2 regions of the Massilia sp. AB1 genome follow, and region 2 is predicted to be linked to the other one. Evidence: predicted binding sites of a transcription regulator. Region 2 holds the regulator's gene; the other holds the start of a gene.

Evidence for each region. The regulator HrcA, encoded in region 2, represses chaperone genes, less so after heat shock. The targets are predictions, from matches to a motif close to TTAGCACTCNNNNNNNNNGAGTGCTAA.
Region 1: a site for HrcA is predicted at 2,242-2,268, ahead of groES (co-chaperone GroES). Genes of this name have one in related genera too.

Annotation. Positions count from the first base shown of each region.
Region 1 covers NZ_JAGKSG010000024.1:43,920-51,625, reverse strand. The annotation lists gene J8847_RS14945 (peptidase domain-containing ABC transporter) at 1-666, shown strand, start outside; gene J8847_RS14940 (EVE domain-containing protein) at 674-1,132, opposite strand; RNA gene ssrS (6S RNA) at 1,218-1,399, opposite strand; gene J8847_RS14930 (cell division protein ZapA) at 1,445-1,756, opposite strand; gene J8847_RS14925 (hypothetical protein) at 1,753-1,992, opposite strand; gene groES (co-chaperone GroES) at 2,360-2,650, shown strand; gene groL (chaperonin GroEL) at 2,696-4,342, shown strand; gene J8847_RS14910 (DoxX family membrane protein) at 4,436-4,831, opposite strand; gene J8847_RS14905 (LysR family transcriptional regulator) at 4,925-5,800, shown strand; gene J8847_RS14900 (hypothetical protein) at 5,904-6,245, shown strand; gene J8847_RS14895 (hypothetical protein) at 6,319-6,786, shown strand; gene J8847_RS14890 (glucokinase) at 6,930-7,706, opposite strand, start outside.
Region 2 covers NZ_JAGKSG010000028.1:23,599-31,304, reverse strand. The annotation lists gene J8847_RS16180 (HAD family hydrolase) at 1-543, shown strand, start outside; gene hrcA (heat-inducible transcriptional repressor HrcA) at 637-1,653, shown strand; gene fur (ferric iron uptake transcriptional regulator) at 1,737-2,165, opposite strand; gene J8847_RS16165 (outer membrane protein assembly factor BamE) at 2,244-2,852, shown strand; gene dapB (4-hydroxy-tetrahydrodipicolinate reductase) at 2,849-3,661, shown strand; gene J8847_RS16155 (barstar family protein) at 3,663-3,989, shown strand; gene leuS (leucine--tRNA ligase) at 4,203-6,845, shown strand; gene lptE (LPS assembly lipoprotein LptE) at 6,850-7,359, shown strand; gene holA (DNA polymerase III subunit delta) at 7,372-7,706, shown strand, end outside.

The DNA.
Region 1 (7,706 bases), on a different contig from region 2:
AGCTTCCGCTATTCCGACAGCGAACCCGAGGTCGTGCGCGGCCTCAACCTCAGTATCCCCGCCGGGCAGTGCGTGGCGATCACCGGCCCTTCGGGCTGCGGCAAGACGACCCTGATGAAGCTGCTGCTTGGCCTGCTCACGCCGACCGGCGGCGAGATCCGCGTGGGCGGCGTGCCCCTCGGTTCGCTCGGGCTGGGGAATTACCGCCACATGCTGGGGACGGTGATGCAGGACGACACCCTGTTCGCCGGTTCGATCGCCGACAACATCAGCTTCTTCGATCCCCTGGTCGACATGCAGCGCGTCTACGGCTGCGCCGAACTGGCCGCCATCGCGCCCGAGATCGCCGCCATGCCGATGGCCTTCAACACCCTGGTCGGCGACATCGGCACCGGCCTGTCGGGCGGCCAGAAGCAGCGCATCCTGCTGGCGCGCGCGCTGTACAAGAATCCGAAGATCCTGGTGCTGGATGAAGCGACCAGCCACCTGGACGTGTGGAACGAGCAGGCCGTGAACCAGGCGATCGCCAAGATCCCGCTCACCCGCATCATCGTGGCCCACCGCCCGGAGACGATCAACATGGCGCAGCGCGTGATCGTGCTGCAGAACGGCCAGGTGCTCCAGGACGTCACCAAGCCTGTGCCCGAGGACAAGCAGGCCGCTTGATCGGGCCTCAGGCCTTGAACAAGCCTTCGATGAAGCGCCACTCGGCGGCTTCCACCGGCGAGACCGACAGGCGGCTGCCTTTCGCCAGCAGCTTCATCCCCTCCAGCTCGGGATGGCTTTTCAGCTCGCCCAGGGGCAGCAGGCGGGTCTTCTTCACGTAGCGGATCTCGACCGAGAGCCACCTGGGGTTTTCCGGCGTGGCCTTGGGGTCGAAATAGCGGCTGCTTTCGTCGAACTGGGTCGGGTCCGGATACGTGGTGCCGACGATCTCGACGACGCCGGCGATGCCGATCTCGGCGCAGCTGGAGTGGTAGAAGAAGGCCAGGTCGCCCACCTGCATCTCGCGCAGGAAGTTCCTTGCCTGGTAATTGCGGATGCCGGTCCATGCGAAGCTGCGCGCCGGTTCCGCGGCGATGTCGTCGATGCTGATGTCGTCCGGCTCGGATTTGAGCAGCCAATAGCGCATGGCGCCTCCTGACAAAAACAAACGCGCCGGTGGCGGCGCGCAAAAGAAAAGCGGTTGCGTACCGAGTGCGCAACCGCCTGTGTATTGTTGCCCCGCCTGTGCCGTTTCTGCCGGCATCCCGAACCAGAACGGTTCAAGGTGGTCGCGGTCAGATCAATTTCGGGTTCGTCGGACTAGCGACGCTCACGCCCATCGAACGTGTTCCACAACCTATGCGTAAGAATGGTTCAAGGAATATATGGCAAATCTCGAACACCGCAGGGTAGTGCGCAGTTTACTCCCTTGGCCCGGCATGTCAAACGGTTTTGACCGTCAGGACAGATTTTCCTGCGGAGCGAGGGCCTTATCCAGCACCGTGTGCATGGCTTCCAGCTTCTGCTTGACTTCGAGGATGGACATGTCCGACAGCGGGCCCTGGGGCGATTTCACCGACAGGAATTCGGCCGCGACCGACAGCGCGGCCATGACGGCGATGCGGTCCGTGCCCTTGACCTTGCCCGAATCGCGCAGCGCGCACATCTTGCCGTCGAGGTAATGGACGGCTTCGCGCAGGGTGCGCTCCTCGCCCTCGCGGCAGGCCAGGCGGTAGGGCTGGCCCATGATGGTGACGTCGAGATGGATCATTGGGTGGCCTCGCTTTCGTCCGCACCGCCCTCGTCCGCCTCAGGGGCCGGCGGCAGCTGCCCGAGCAGCGCTTCCACGCGGCGCTGGGCTTCCTGCAGCCGCTCCTTGAAGGCGACGTTCTCGACGCTCAGCAAGTGGTTGGCCTGGCGCAGCAGGTAATTCTCGGCACGCAGCGACTGGGTCAGCTGGGCGAGCCGGTCGATTTTGTCTGAGAGGTCTTGGAATTCGGAAATCATTCGACACTATAGGACTGAGATGGTTTTTCCGTCAACCGAATCGCTGCACAAATGTCAATACCAGCCGGTGCGGCGAACTCTGCGGCACATGCGTGCGGCATGAAAGCGCAGCAGGGTGTACCCTGCCCGGCTTGGCAGTCAGGCAAGTGCCAGGAGCGGGCACATCCCTCCATTAGATTGTGCCATCGCAAAAAGATCAGTTAAACAAGCCACACTGTGGCTTGAAATGACAAATTATCGTCCCTATAATTAGCACTCGTTAGTAGAGAGTGCTAACAACTCTTTGCAGCCGACGCAGTCAGGCGACAAAACCTGATGCGGGGGCAATTGATAGCTAGTCAAACCATTGAAAGATAAGGAGTTTTGCATGAACCTTCGTCCTCTGCACGATCGCGTTATCGTGAAGCGTCTCGACCAGGAAACCAAGACCGCATCCGGCCTGATCATCCCTGATGCAGCCGCCGAGAAGCCGGACCAGGGTGAGGTGCTCGCCGTCGGCAACGGCAAAGTGCAGGATAACGGCCAGGTTCGTCCGCTGGAAGTGAAGGTCGGCGACCGCGTCCTGTTCGGCAAGTACTCCGGCCAGGCCGTCAAGGTCAACGGCGAAGAACTGCTGGTGATGCGCGAAGAAGACATCATGGCCGTCGTGGCACAGTAATCCCCTCCCTGACACACATTCACGAATCATTCGGAGATACAGAACATGGCAGCTAAAGAAGTAGTGTTTGGCGATATCGCACGCGCCAAGATGGTTGAAGGCGTCAACGTCCTGGCCAACGCGGTCAAGGTCACCCTGGGCCCGAAAGGCCGCAACGTCGTGCTGGAGCGCTCGTTCGGCGCCCCGACCGTGACCAAGGACGGCGTCTCGGTCGCCAAAGAGATCGAACTGAAAGACAAGCTCCAGAACATGGGCGCGCAGATGGTCAAGGAAGTCGCTTCGAAGACCAGCGACAACGCCGGTGACGGCACCACCACCGCGACCGTGCTGGCACAAGCCATCGTCCGCGAAGGCATGAAGTTCGTTGCCGCCGGCATGAACCCGATGGACCTGAAGCGCGGCATCGACAAGGCCGTCGCAGCGACCGTCGAAGAGCTGAAGAAGATCGCCAAGCCGACCACCACCTCGAAGGAAATCGCCCAGGTTGGCGCCATCTCGGCCAACTCGGAAACCTCGATCGGCGAGCGCATCGCCGAGGCGATGGAAAAAGTCGGCAAGGAAGGCGTCATCACCGTCGAAGACGGCAAGTCGCTGAACGACGAACTGGACATCGTGGAAGGCATGCAGTTCGACCGCGGCTACCTGTCGCCGTACTTCATCAACAACCCGGACAAGCAAGTCGCCGTCCACGAGAATCCGTTCGTCCTGCTGTGCGACAAGAAGATCTCGAACATCCGCGACCTGCTGCCGGTGCTGGAGCAAGTGGCCAAGGCCGGCCGTCCGCTGGTGATCATCGCTGAAGACATCGAAGGCGAAGCCCTGGCGACCCTGGTGGTCAACAACATCCGTGGCATCCTGAAGACCGTCGCCGTCAAGGCTCCGGGCTTCGGCGACCGCCGCAAGGCCATGCTGGAAGACATCGCCATCCTGACCGGTGGCCAGGTGATCGCCGAAGAAGTCGGCCTGACCCTGGAAAAGGTGACCCTGCAGGAACTGGGCCAGGCCAAGCGCATCGAAGTGGGCAAGGAAAACACCATCATCATCGACGGCGCCGGTTCGGCTGAAGCGATCGAAGCGCGCGTCAAGATGGTCCGCGTCCAGATCGAAGAAGCGACCTCGGACTACGACCGTGAAAAGCTGCAAGAGCGCGTGGCCAAGCTGGCCGGCGGCGTTGCCGTGATCCGCGTCGGTGCAGCCACCGAAGTCGAGATGAAAGAGAAGAAGGCACGCGTGGAAGACGCGCTGCACGCAACCCGCGCCGCCGTTGAAGAAGGCATCGTCCCGGGCGGCGGCGTGGCACTGCTGCGCGCACGCGCTTCGCTGGACATCAAGGGCGACAACCCGGACCAGGACGCAGGCATCAAGATCGTCCTGCGCGCCATGGAAGAGCCGCTGCGCATGATCGTCCAGAACGCCGGCGAAGAGCCGTCGGTCGTGGTCGCCGCCGTCCTGAACGGCTCGGGCAACTACGGCTACAACGCCGCCAACGGCACCTACGGCGACATGGTCGAAATGGGCGTGCTGGATCCGGCCAAGGTCACCCGCTCGGCGCTGCAGAACGCAGCATCGATCGCCGGCCTGATGCTGACCACCGACTGCATGGTCTCGGAAGTCGTTGAAGACAAGCCGGCCGGCGGTATGGGCGGCATGGGCGGTATGGGTGGCATGGGCGGCATGGACGGCATGATGTAATTTGCCCCCGGCGGCCAGGCGCGGGCAACCGCGCCATCCTCCACAAGAAAGCCCGCAAGGTTCGCGCCTTGCGGGCTTTCTGCTTTGTGCAGGCTAGGCGCGTACAGGCGCGGCATCGCGGCGCGCCACCGGTTTCGCCGGCAAGGCGCCGGCGCCGTCGCCGACCAGGAGATGGATGACCGAGACGGCCGCCAGGAACAGCGCGTAGCCGTTGCCGGCCGGGCCGGGAAGCGCATCGGCCAGCAGGGCCAGCATGGCGAAGGACGCCGCGCGGCCATGGAAGCCGAACAGGAGCAGCAGTCCGCCCGCCAGCTCCAGCAGCCCCGCCGGCCAGGTCAAGGGGGTGGGCATCCCCTGCTCCGCCAGGAAGACGGCGATGCCGGGTGCCAGGAAGGCCGCCAGGGTCAGGCAAGCGTGGGCCAGCCACACGGCGCCGAGGAAGAGACGCAGCAGCAGTGCGGCGGTCGATAAGGTACGAGAGTCGTTCATGATGGCTCCTTGGGTCGCTGGTTGAGATGGGATGACTTTATCTATGCATGAACGCAAGTAAAATAGGCATCCATGAAACCACCGTATGCAAAGATGCAATCGAAGCTCGGCTTGCCCGACCTGGAGATCATCCTGGCCCTGCACCGCGGCCGCACGCTGGCTGGAGCGGCCGAACGACTGAAGGTCGACACGTCCACGGTGTTCCGCTCGATCAAGCGCATCGAAAAGGACATCGGCGAGCTGCTGTTCGAGCGCGGCCGCCAGGGCTATGTGGCGACGGAACTCGGACGCACCCTGGCCAGCCACGCGGAGCGGATCGAAGCCCAGCTCGAGGAAGCGCGCGAAGCGGCGTTCGACCAGGCCGCCGAGCCCTCCGGCGCGCTGCGCCTCACCATGACCGACACCCTGCTGCACAGCGTCCTGCTGCCGGTGCTGCCGCGCTTCAGCGCCGCTTATCCGCACATTGGCCTGGATCTGGTCACCACCAATGTGCTCGCCAACCTGAGCCAGCGCGATGCCGACATCGCCATCCGCGTGACCTCTGCCCCGCCCGAGCACCTGGTCGGCATCCGGCTCGGCACCATGCGTTCGGCGGTCTACGCGAGCAAGGATTACCTGGCCCGGCAGCCGGAAGGCCGGCATGTCAGCGAGATGGACTGGATCGCGCTCGACGACAGCCTGCCCGACCATCCGTCCCAGCACTGGCGGCGCCAGCATTTTCCCAAGCTGGCGCCGCGCCACCGGCTCAGCAACCTGCTGGCGGTCGGCGGCGCGATCGCGAACGGGATGGGAGTGGGGATCGTGCCGCTCGCGGTGCTGCGCGGGCATCCGCAGGCCGTGATCGTCGACGGGCCGTTGCCCGAACTGGACATCGGCTTGTGGGCGCTGGCCCATCCGGACACCCGCTACCTCGGGCGCATGAAGGCGATGTTCGACTTCCTGCGCAGCGAGACCGTGCTGCCGGCCTGACCCGGTCGACACATTTGCTTACATCTGTTTCGTCGCGGTGACGGCAAGATTCGCAATCGGCGGCTACATTGGCGAAAAGACATCCATCAGACCGGGACGATTCATGAAACCACTCTCGATGTTCCTGCTGCCCGCCCTGCTGTTCGCCGTCCAGGCTCCGGCAAGTGCCGATTCGTGGAAGCACGAGCGCGGCCACGGCCACTACCAGCGCGAATACAAGGAAACCTATTGGGACGGCCACTGCAAGGTCGAGCGCAAATTCAAGCGCAATGGCGACTATAAGGAAAAGCGCAAATGCCGCGCGCCGCGCCATGCCTATCACGACCGCTACCGCTATGAGGAACCGGTGGTCTATTACGTGGAGCCGCGACCGGTGTACGTGCGGCCGCGTCCGGTCTACGTCGAGCCCGGTGTCTCGGTCCACGGCAGCTTTTACTTCCGCTAGACCAAGCCAGCTCATCTGTTGCCGCGCGGACAGGCATCGTTTAGTATGACCGCCTCACCTTACGAGGCTTCTCATGTCCGATCGCGCCGCTCTTCCCTCTTCCCTGCGCCTGCTGGCCGTATCGCTGGCGCTCGCCTGTGCCTTTGCCGGCTGCAAGCGCGCCGAGCGCGAGGCGCCGCCGCAACCGGCCGCCGAGAAACCGGCTGCGCCGGCAGTGCGCACGAAAGAGCAGGCCATGAACTCGCTGCTCGAACTGCCGGAACTGAAGGCCTGGTCGGCGCAGATCGAAAAGCGCTCGGGCGGCAAGGCGCACGGCGCGGTGATCGAGGACGATCCTATTCCGCGTGAGATCAACGGCAAGAAGTACTACCAGCTGACTTTTGTCGAGAACCGCGCCGAGGACGTGCGCCGGCGCGAGAGCTTCCTGGTGTCGCAGACGGGGGATGAGATTTTGGTCGAGGATGCGGAGACGGATACGCTCCTGAGCGTGCAGGAGTGGCGGCGCAAGATCAAGCGGGTGGAGCTCAAGAGCGCGGATTGAACCTTTCCAGTTAGCCGAAAAACCGTCTCCCCGGCGAAGGCCGGGGTCCAAGTTTAGCGTCTCGATAGCGCACACAAACTTGGGTTCCGGCCGAGGGGGACGCCGAGTCCCGGAACGACGTTCATAGGCTAACTAATCGTATTTCAGCTATCGAGGTGCGAGATCAAGAGCCGATGCGGCTCCTCGCCCTGCCCATGCTGGCCATCCACCGAAATCCCCACCGCCATGATGTCGATGAGCAGCAGCTGCAGGATGCGCGAAATCATCGACAGGAAGCTGGTGCTGTCCTCCGCATGATCCACCGCCAGGCAGACCGTGGCCTTGCGCGCCAGCGGCGACTGGCTGTTGCTGATCGCGATCACGTCCGCGCCCACCGCACGCGCCGCATCCGCCGCGTCCAGCAGTTCCTGCAGATTCCCCGAATTCGACACCGCGATCACCACATCCCCGGGCCCCAGCAGCTCGGCGGCCAGCTTGAACAGATGCGCATCGCCATACAGCGCCGTAGGAATCCGGAAGCGGAAGAACTTGTGCTGGCCATCCAGCGCCACCGCGCGCGCATTGCCCATCGCGTAGAACTCGACCCGTCTTGCCTTGCTCACCAGCTCGATGGCGCGGTCCAGCGAGCGCACGTCCAGCTGGTCGCGGAAACGCAGGATCGCCGACACCGTGTTGTCGATCACCTTGGCCGATAAATCGTGCGTACTGTCGCTGGTGCGCACCTGGCTGTGCCGCACCGGAATCGAGCCGGTCAGGCTGGACGCGAACTTGAGCTTGAACTCGGCCAGCCCCTGGAAGCCCAGCGAGCGGCAGAAGCGGATCACGGTCGGCTGGCTGACATCCGCCAGACGGGCGATCTCGGCGATCGGTTCGTTGAGCACCAGGCGCGGCTGCTCGATGACCAGGGTGGCCACTCGCTG
Region 2 (7,706 bases):
CGCCTGGAATTGCTCGCCAGCCGGCCCGAATTCCAGCTCGACCTGGGCGCCCTGCGCCGCGCCGGCCTGATCGCGGCCTTCGAGCAGGCGGGCGAGGATACCGCCAAGGTCGAGCTGGCCATGGTCGAGTTCTTTGCCGCGCGCAATGCCGTGATTCCCTACGACGATGTGGTGCCCGGCCTGCTGCGCCTGAAGAGCCGGGTCTTGATCGGTTCCGTGACCAACGGCAACGCCGACCTGGAGACCATCGGCCTGGCGCGCCACTTCCACGCCTCGGTCGCCGCCCACAGCTTCGGCAAGGCCAAGCCCGCTCCCGAGATCTTCCAGGCCGGCTGCGCGGCGCTCGGCGTGCGCTTTTCCGAGGCGGTGTACGTGGGCGACGACCTGCTGCTCGACGTCCAGGGCGCCCAGCGCGCCGGCCTGCGCGCCGTCTGGATGAACCGGGTCGGCAAGCGCAACGAGATCCCCCACCTGGTGCAGCCCGACGCCGAGGTGACGAGCCTGGACGGGCTGATAGCCTGGCTCAGGCGCGAGCACCATTGATGCTTGAGCTGGCGCAGCGCCGGGCTTGCGCTTGCCGTCTCGCGTCCCCACCTATCTATAATATAGGCAGCAACTCTTTTGCTTCCAAGAATCATGCAACTCGATAACCGTGCACAAACCCTGCTCAAAGCGCTCGTCGAACGCTATATCGCCGACGGCCAGCCGGTAGGTTCGCGCGCGCTGTCGAAGATTTCCGGCCTGGACCTGTCGCCGGCCACGATCCGCAATATCATGGCGGACCTCGAAGAGATGGGCTATGTGGCCAGCCCGCACACCTCGGCCGGGCGCATTCCGACGCCGCGCGGCTACCGCCTGTTCGTGGACACCCTCCTGACCGTGCAGCACATCGACGAGCAGGCGGTCGCCGCCGAGCGCATGCGCCTGCCGGTGCAGCAGCCGCAGAAGATCATCGCCAACGCGGCGCAAATGCTGTCCTCGCTGTCGCAGTTCGCCGGCGTGGTGCAGAGCCCGCGCCGCGAATCAGTGTTCCAGCAGATCGAATTCCTCCGTTTGTCTGAGAAAAGGATTCTGCTGGTGATCGTCGACCCGCGCGGCGACGTGCAGAACCGCCTGCTGCTGACCGACGTGGACTACACGCCGGGCCAGCTGACCCAGTCGGCCAATTACCTGAACCAGAACTACGCCGGCCTCACCTTCGACGAGGTGCGCGCCCGCCTGACGGGCGAACTGCGCCAGCTGCGCGACGACATGGGCCGCCTGATGCAGGCGGCGGTGGAGGCGGGCAGCGAGGCGATGGCCGAGGGCGACGACATGGTGATCGCCGGCGAGCGCAACCTGCTGTCGGTGTCGGATTTGTCGTCGAACATGACTTCGCTGCGCCAGATGTTCGAGATGTTCGAGCAGAAGACCGGGCTGATGCAGCTGCTGGACGTGTCCAGCAAGGCGGGCGGGGTGCAGATCTTCATCGGCGGGGAGTCGAAGCTGGTGCCGATGGACGAGATGAGCGTGGTGACGGCGCCGTATGAGGTCAATGGGCGGATCGTCGGGACCCTGGGGGTGATCGGGCCGACGCGCATGGCGTACGAGCGGGTGATTCCGATTGTGGATATTACGGCGAAGCTGCTGTCGAATGCGTTGAGCCAGCCGTAAAAAAGCACGCTCGTGGCGTGCTGATGAACTTGGATCCCGGCGAAGGCCGGGATCCAAGTTCGCCGATCAGCCGAAAAGCGTATTTACTGCTTCCTCGGACAATTCACCTTCACACAATTCCCATAAATCGCCAGCGCATGCTCGGCGATCTTGTACCCGCGCTCGGTCGCGATCTTGTGCTGGCGCGATTCGATCTCTTCGTCGTAGAACTCCTCGACATGTCCGCAATCCAGGCACACCAGGTGATCATGGTGCGACCCGGCATTCAGCTCATAAATGGCCTTGCCCGTCTCGAAGTGGTTGCGGTTGAGCAGGCCGGCCTGCTCGAACTGGGTCAGGACCCGGTAGACAGTCGCCAGGCCCACGTCCATGTTATCGGCCAGGAGAATCTTGTAGACGTCTTCCGCCGTCAGGTGCCGCACTTCGCTGTTCTGGAAAATCTCCAGGATTTTCAGTCGCGGCAGGGTAGCCTTCAGGCCGCTGGCCTTCAGGTCGGTCGGGTTGTTACTCATGTTTGTTGCTCGTAGTTTGGCGGAGTGCTTTATGATATAGCGTTTTGGAGCTCCCGCTCAAACGTTTTGAGGTTATCTATGCGCGTCAAACATGCCGTTTTTCATCGATTCTCCGCCCGGGCTGCCCTCGCGGCAGGCCTCGCGTGCACCCTGATGCTCTCGGGCTGCGCCAGCTGGCGCAACCAGACGCGTCCGGCAGCGCCGGTGAATACGGACCCGGCCGCCGCCGCTGCCGCCGCCGAAAAATCGGCCGCGGCCGCCAATGCGGGCGCGCAGACCACGACGGTCACCAAGCTGCAGAAATTCCTGTGGGTGTTCTCGCCCTACCGTCCGGACATCCAGCAAGGTAACTTCGTCTCGCAGGAGATGCTAAGCCAGCTGAAGGTGGGCCAGACCCGCGACCAGGTGCGCTTCATCCTCGGCAGCCCGCTGCTGACCGACATGTTCCACGGCGACCGCTGGGACTACCCGTTCTACCTGGCGCGCGGCAACGGCGAGCTGACCACCAGCCGCGTGACCGTCTACTTCAAGAACGACGTGGTCGAGCGCTTCGAAGGCGGCAACCTGCCGAGCGAGCGCGATTACATCGACCGCATCGCCGGCCCGGCCAGGATCCCGAAGAACAAGCCCGAGACCCGCCCGGTCGAACCGGTCAAGGTCGGCGGCGCACCTGTGATCCAGCCATGAGCGCACCGCTGAAGATCGCCGTTGCAGGCGCCAGCGGCCGCATGGGCCGCATGCTGATCGAAGCCATCCAGGCCGCGCCGGACGCGGAACTGGCGGGCGCGCTGGACGTCGCCGGTTCGACGGCGATCGGCATGGATGCCGGCGCCTTCGCCGGCCAGCTGACCGGCGTGATCATCCAGTCCGACCTGGCCGCCGCGCTGGCCAAGGCCGACCTGCTGATCGACTTCACGCGCCCGGAAGGCACCCTGCATCACCTGGCATACTGCGCCGCCAACGGCAAGCAGATGGTGATCGGCACCACCGGCTTCGACGAGGCCGGCAAGGCCGCGATCCGCGCCGCGGCCGAGAAGACCGCCGTGGTGTTCGCCCCGAACATGAGCGTGGGCGTGAACGTCACCCTCAAGCTGCTGGAAATGGCGGCCAGGAGCTTCTCGGAAGGCTACGACATCGAGATCGTCGAAGCGCACCACCGCCACAAGGTGGACGCGCCCTCGGGCACCGCGCTCAAGATGGGCGAGGTGATCGCAGATGCTTTGGGGCGCGACCTGAAGGAATGCGCCGTCTATGGCCGCGAAGGCGTGACCGGCGAGCGCGATCCGTCGACCATCGGCTTCGCCACCGTGCGCGGCGGCGACGTGGTGGGCGACCACACCGTCATGTTCCTGGGGACGGGTGAGCGCATCGAGATCAGCCACAAGTCGAGCAGCCGCGTGACCTACGCCCACGGCTCCCTGCGCGCCGCGCGCTTCCTGGCGGGCAAGCCGAACGGCTTGTACGACATGCAGGACGTGCTGGGCCTGAAGGCTTGATATGGCGGTCGCGGAACTGAACGGCGCGGCCATCGTCGACGAGGCCTCCTTCCACGCCGAGAGCCGGCGCGCGTTCGGCTTTCCGGCGTCGTATGCGGATTCCATCGATGCCTGGGTGGACTGCATGAGCTACCTGCGGGACGAGGAGAACATGACCAAGTTCCGGCTCAAGCCGAACGAGGTGCTGGAGATCGTCATTGCGGATGCCGACAAGATGAAGGCCGTCGTGCCGGACCTGCTGGAAGAGATTGCCTTCTGCGTGGGCGGCATCAACGAGCGCTATGAGGATTACGGCGAGAAGCCGGCGCTGGAACTGGTGCTGCGCTAACTGACCGCTGCACTAATACCGCCCCGCGGCCTCAAAACCCGCCCCCAGTCATAAGACCGTCATCCCGGCGAAGGCCGGGATGACGGTCTTTAGTTTTGTGGTGCTAAAAGCAACGTCGCCGCCGCTGCTTATCCCTGCAGCATCGCACTTCGCCGCAGTGCAAAACGAACCAGTATAATGTTCTGTTCCACCCTCATTACGTCTGCAGAAATCATGCAAGAAAAATATAGTCCAGCCGAAGTCGAACAGGCCGCCCAGGCCTACTGGAAGTCGATCGAGGCCTACAAAGCCGTCGAGAACGACCCGCGTTTCCCTAAAGGCAAGTATTACGCCTGCTCGATGCTGCCTTACCCGTCGGGCAAGCTGCACATGGGTCACGTGCGCAACTATACGATCAATGACGTGATGTACCGCTACCTGCGCATGAACGGCTACAACGTCCTGATGCCGATGGGCTGGGACGCGTTCGGCATGCCGGCGGAGAATGCCGCGATGGCCAACAACGTGCCCCCTAGCGAGTGGACCTATTCGAACATCGCCCACATGAAGAAGCAGATGGAGTCGATGGGCCTGGCCATCGACTGGTCGCGCGAAATGACCGCCTGCAAGCCGGAATACTACAAGTGGAACCAGTGGATGTTCCTCAAGATGCTCGAGAAGGGCATCATCTACCAGAAGACCGGCACCGTGAACTGGGACCCGATCGACCAGACCGTGCTGGCCAACGAGCAGGTGGTGGACGGCCGCGGCTGGCGTTCGGGCGCGCTGATCGAGAAGCGCGAGATCCCGATGTACTACGTGCGCATCACCGACTACGCCGACGAGCTGCTCGACTACGTCGACAACAAGCTGCCGGGCTGGCCGGAGCGCGTGCGCATCATGCAGGCCAACTGGATCGGCAAGTCGACCGGCGTGCGCTTCGCCTTCCCGCATGTGGTCATGGACGAAGCCGGTGAGCTGATCAACGACGGCAAGCTCTGGGTCTTCACCACCCGCGCCGACACCATCATGGGCGTGACCTTCTGCGCCGTGGCCGCGGAACACCCGCTGGCCCAGCACGCCGCCAAGGACAACCCGGACCTCGCCGCCTTCATCGCCGAGTGCAAGATGGGTTCCGTCATCGAAGCCGACATGGCGACGATGGAAAAGAAAGGCATGCCGACCGGCCTGTTCGTCACCCATCCGGTGACCGGCGAGCAGGTGCCGGTCTGGGTCGGCAACTACGTCCTCATGACCTACGGCGACGGCGCCGTGATGGGCGTGCCGGCGCACGACGAGCGCGACTTCGGCTTCGCCAAGAAATACGACCTGCCGATCAAGCAGGTGGTGGCCGTCGAAGGCCAGGAGTTCTCGCTGGACGCTTGGCAGGAGTGGTACGGCGACAAGGAGCACGGCAAGACCATCAACTCCGGCAAGTACGACGGCCTCGATTACACCGCCGCCGTCAATGCGGTCGCGGGCGACCTCGCGGGCCAGGGCCTGGGCGAGAAGAAGACCACCTTCCGCCTGCGCGACTGGGGCATCTCGCGCCAGCGCTACTGGGGCACCCCGATCCCGATGATCCACTGCGGCGACTGCGGCGCGGTGCCGGTCCCCGAGCAGGACCTGCCGGTCGTGCTGCCGGAACACCTGGTCCCGGACGGCACCGGCAACCCGCTGAACAAGGATGAAGCCTTCCTGAAGTGCGACTGCCCGAAGTGCGGCAAGCCGGCGCGCCGCGAGACCGACACGATGGACACCTTCATCGACTCGTCCTGGTACTACATGCGCTATACCTCGCCGGGTTCGAACGAGGCCATGGTCGACGCGCGCAACGATTACTGGATGCCGATGGACCAGTACATCGGCGGCATCGAGCACGCCGTCATGCACCTGCTGTACGCGCGCTTCTGGACCAAGGTCATGCGCGACTTCGGCCTGGTCAAGTTCGACGAGCCCTTCGTGAACCTGCTGACCCAGGGCATGGTGCTGAACGAGACCTACTACCGCGAAGACGCCGCCGGCAAGAAGACCTGGTTCAACCCGGCCGACGTCGAGCTGACCTTCGACGACAAGGGCCGCCCGCAAAGCGCGATCCTGAAGGCCGACGGCCAGCCGGTGGAACTGGGCGGCACCGAGAAGATGTCGAAGTCGAAGAACAACGGCATCGACCCGCAGGCCCAGATCGAGCAGTACGGCGCCGACACCGCGCGCTTGTTCACCATGTTCGCCTCGCCGCCGGAACAGACCCTGGAATGGTCGAACAGCGGCGTCGAAGGCGCCAGCCGCTTCCTGCGCCGCGTGTGGGCCTATGGCTACGCGCAGCGCGAGCGCATCGCCGCGGCCCTGGCGGGCAAGCAGGAAGGCACGCTCGACGACGCCCAGAAGACCCTGCGCCGCGAAGTGCACAAGGTGCTGCAGCAGGCCGACTACGACCTGAAGCGCATCCAGTACAACACCGTGGTGTCGGCTTGCATGAAGATGCTGAACACGCTGGAGTCGGCCAAGCTGGAAGAAGGCGCTGCGACCAACGCCGTGATCGCCGAAGGCTTCTCGATCTTCCTGCGCCTGCTGAACCCGGTCTCGCCGCACATCACCCACGCGCTGTGGCAGGACCTGGGCTATGGCCAGGCCTACGGCGACATCCTGAACGTGCAGTGGCCGGAAGTCGACCCTGCCGCGCTGGAGCAGTCCGAGATCGAACTGATGATCCAGGTGAACGGCAAGCTGCGCGGCTCGGTCAAGGTGGCCAAGGATGCCGACAAGGCGGCCATCGAAGCGGCCGCGCTGGCCTCCGAGGCGGTGCAGAAGTTCGTCGAGGGCACGCCGAAGAAGGTCATCGTCGTGCCTGGCAAACTCATCAACATCGTGGTGTAAGCGAATGCGCGCTATCCGAACCCTGGTGTGTATGCTGATGGCGGCTGCGGTCCTCGCGGGCTGCGGCTTCCAGCTGCGCGGTACGAACGGCCAGTACAACCTGCCGTTCCAGAGCATCTGGCTGTCCTTCCCGGAGACCTCGCCGCTGGGCACTGAGCTCAAGCGCAACCTGCGCGCGGCCGAAACCGTGCGCATCGAGCAGGACGCGTCCAGGGCCCAGGCCTTGTTCGACGTGCTGTCCGAGACGCGCGGCAAGTCCATCCTCTCGCTCAACAGCCTGGGCCGGGTGCGCGAATACACGCTGAGCTACACCCTAGTGTTCCGGGTGCGCGACGCCAACAACCGCGAACTGCTCGCGCCGACCGAGATCACCCTGCGCCGCAACATCGCTTTCGACGAAAGCCAGGTGCTGGCCAAGGAATCGGAAGAAGCGCTGCTGTACCGCGACATGCAGGCCGACCTGGTGCAGCAGATCCTGCGCCGCCTGGCTGCGATCAAGCCGGCGGCTGCCTGAGGTGAATGCGTAATGCAGTTGCGGCTTGAAGCGCTCGACGGGCAGCTGGCAAAGGGCCTGGCGCCGCTGTACGTGATCACCAGCGACGAGCACCTGCTCGCGCTGGAAGCGGCCGACCGCATCCGCAAGGCCGCGCGCGCCCAGGGCTATACCGAGCGCGACGTGCTCACGGTCGAGCGCAGCTTCAAGTGGGGGGAACTGCTGGCGGCCAACCAGGCTTTATCGCTGTTCGGCGACAAGAAGCTGATCGAGCTGCGCATCCCGAGCGGCAAGCCGGGCAAGGACGGCAGCGCCGCCCTGCAGAGCTATGCCAAGGACCTCAGCCCCGACAACCTGACCCTGATCAC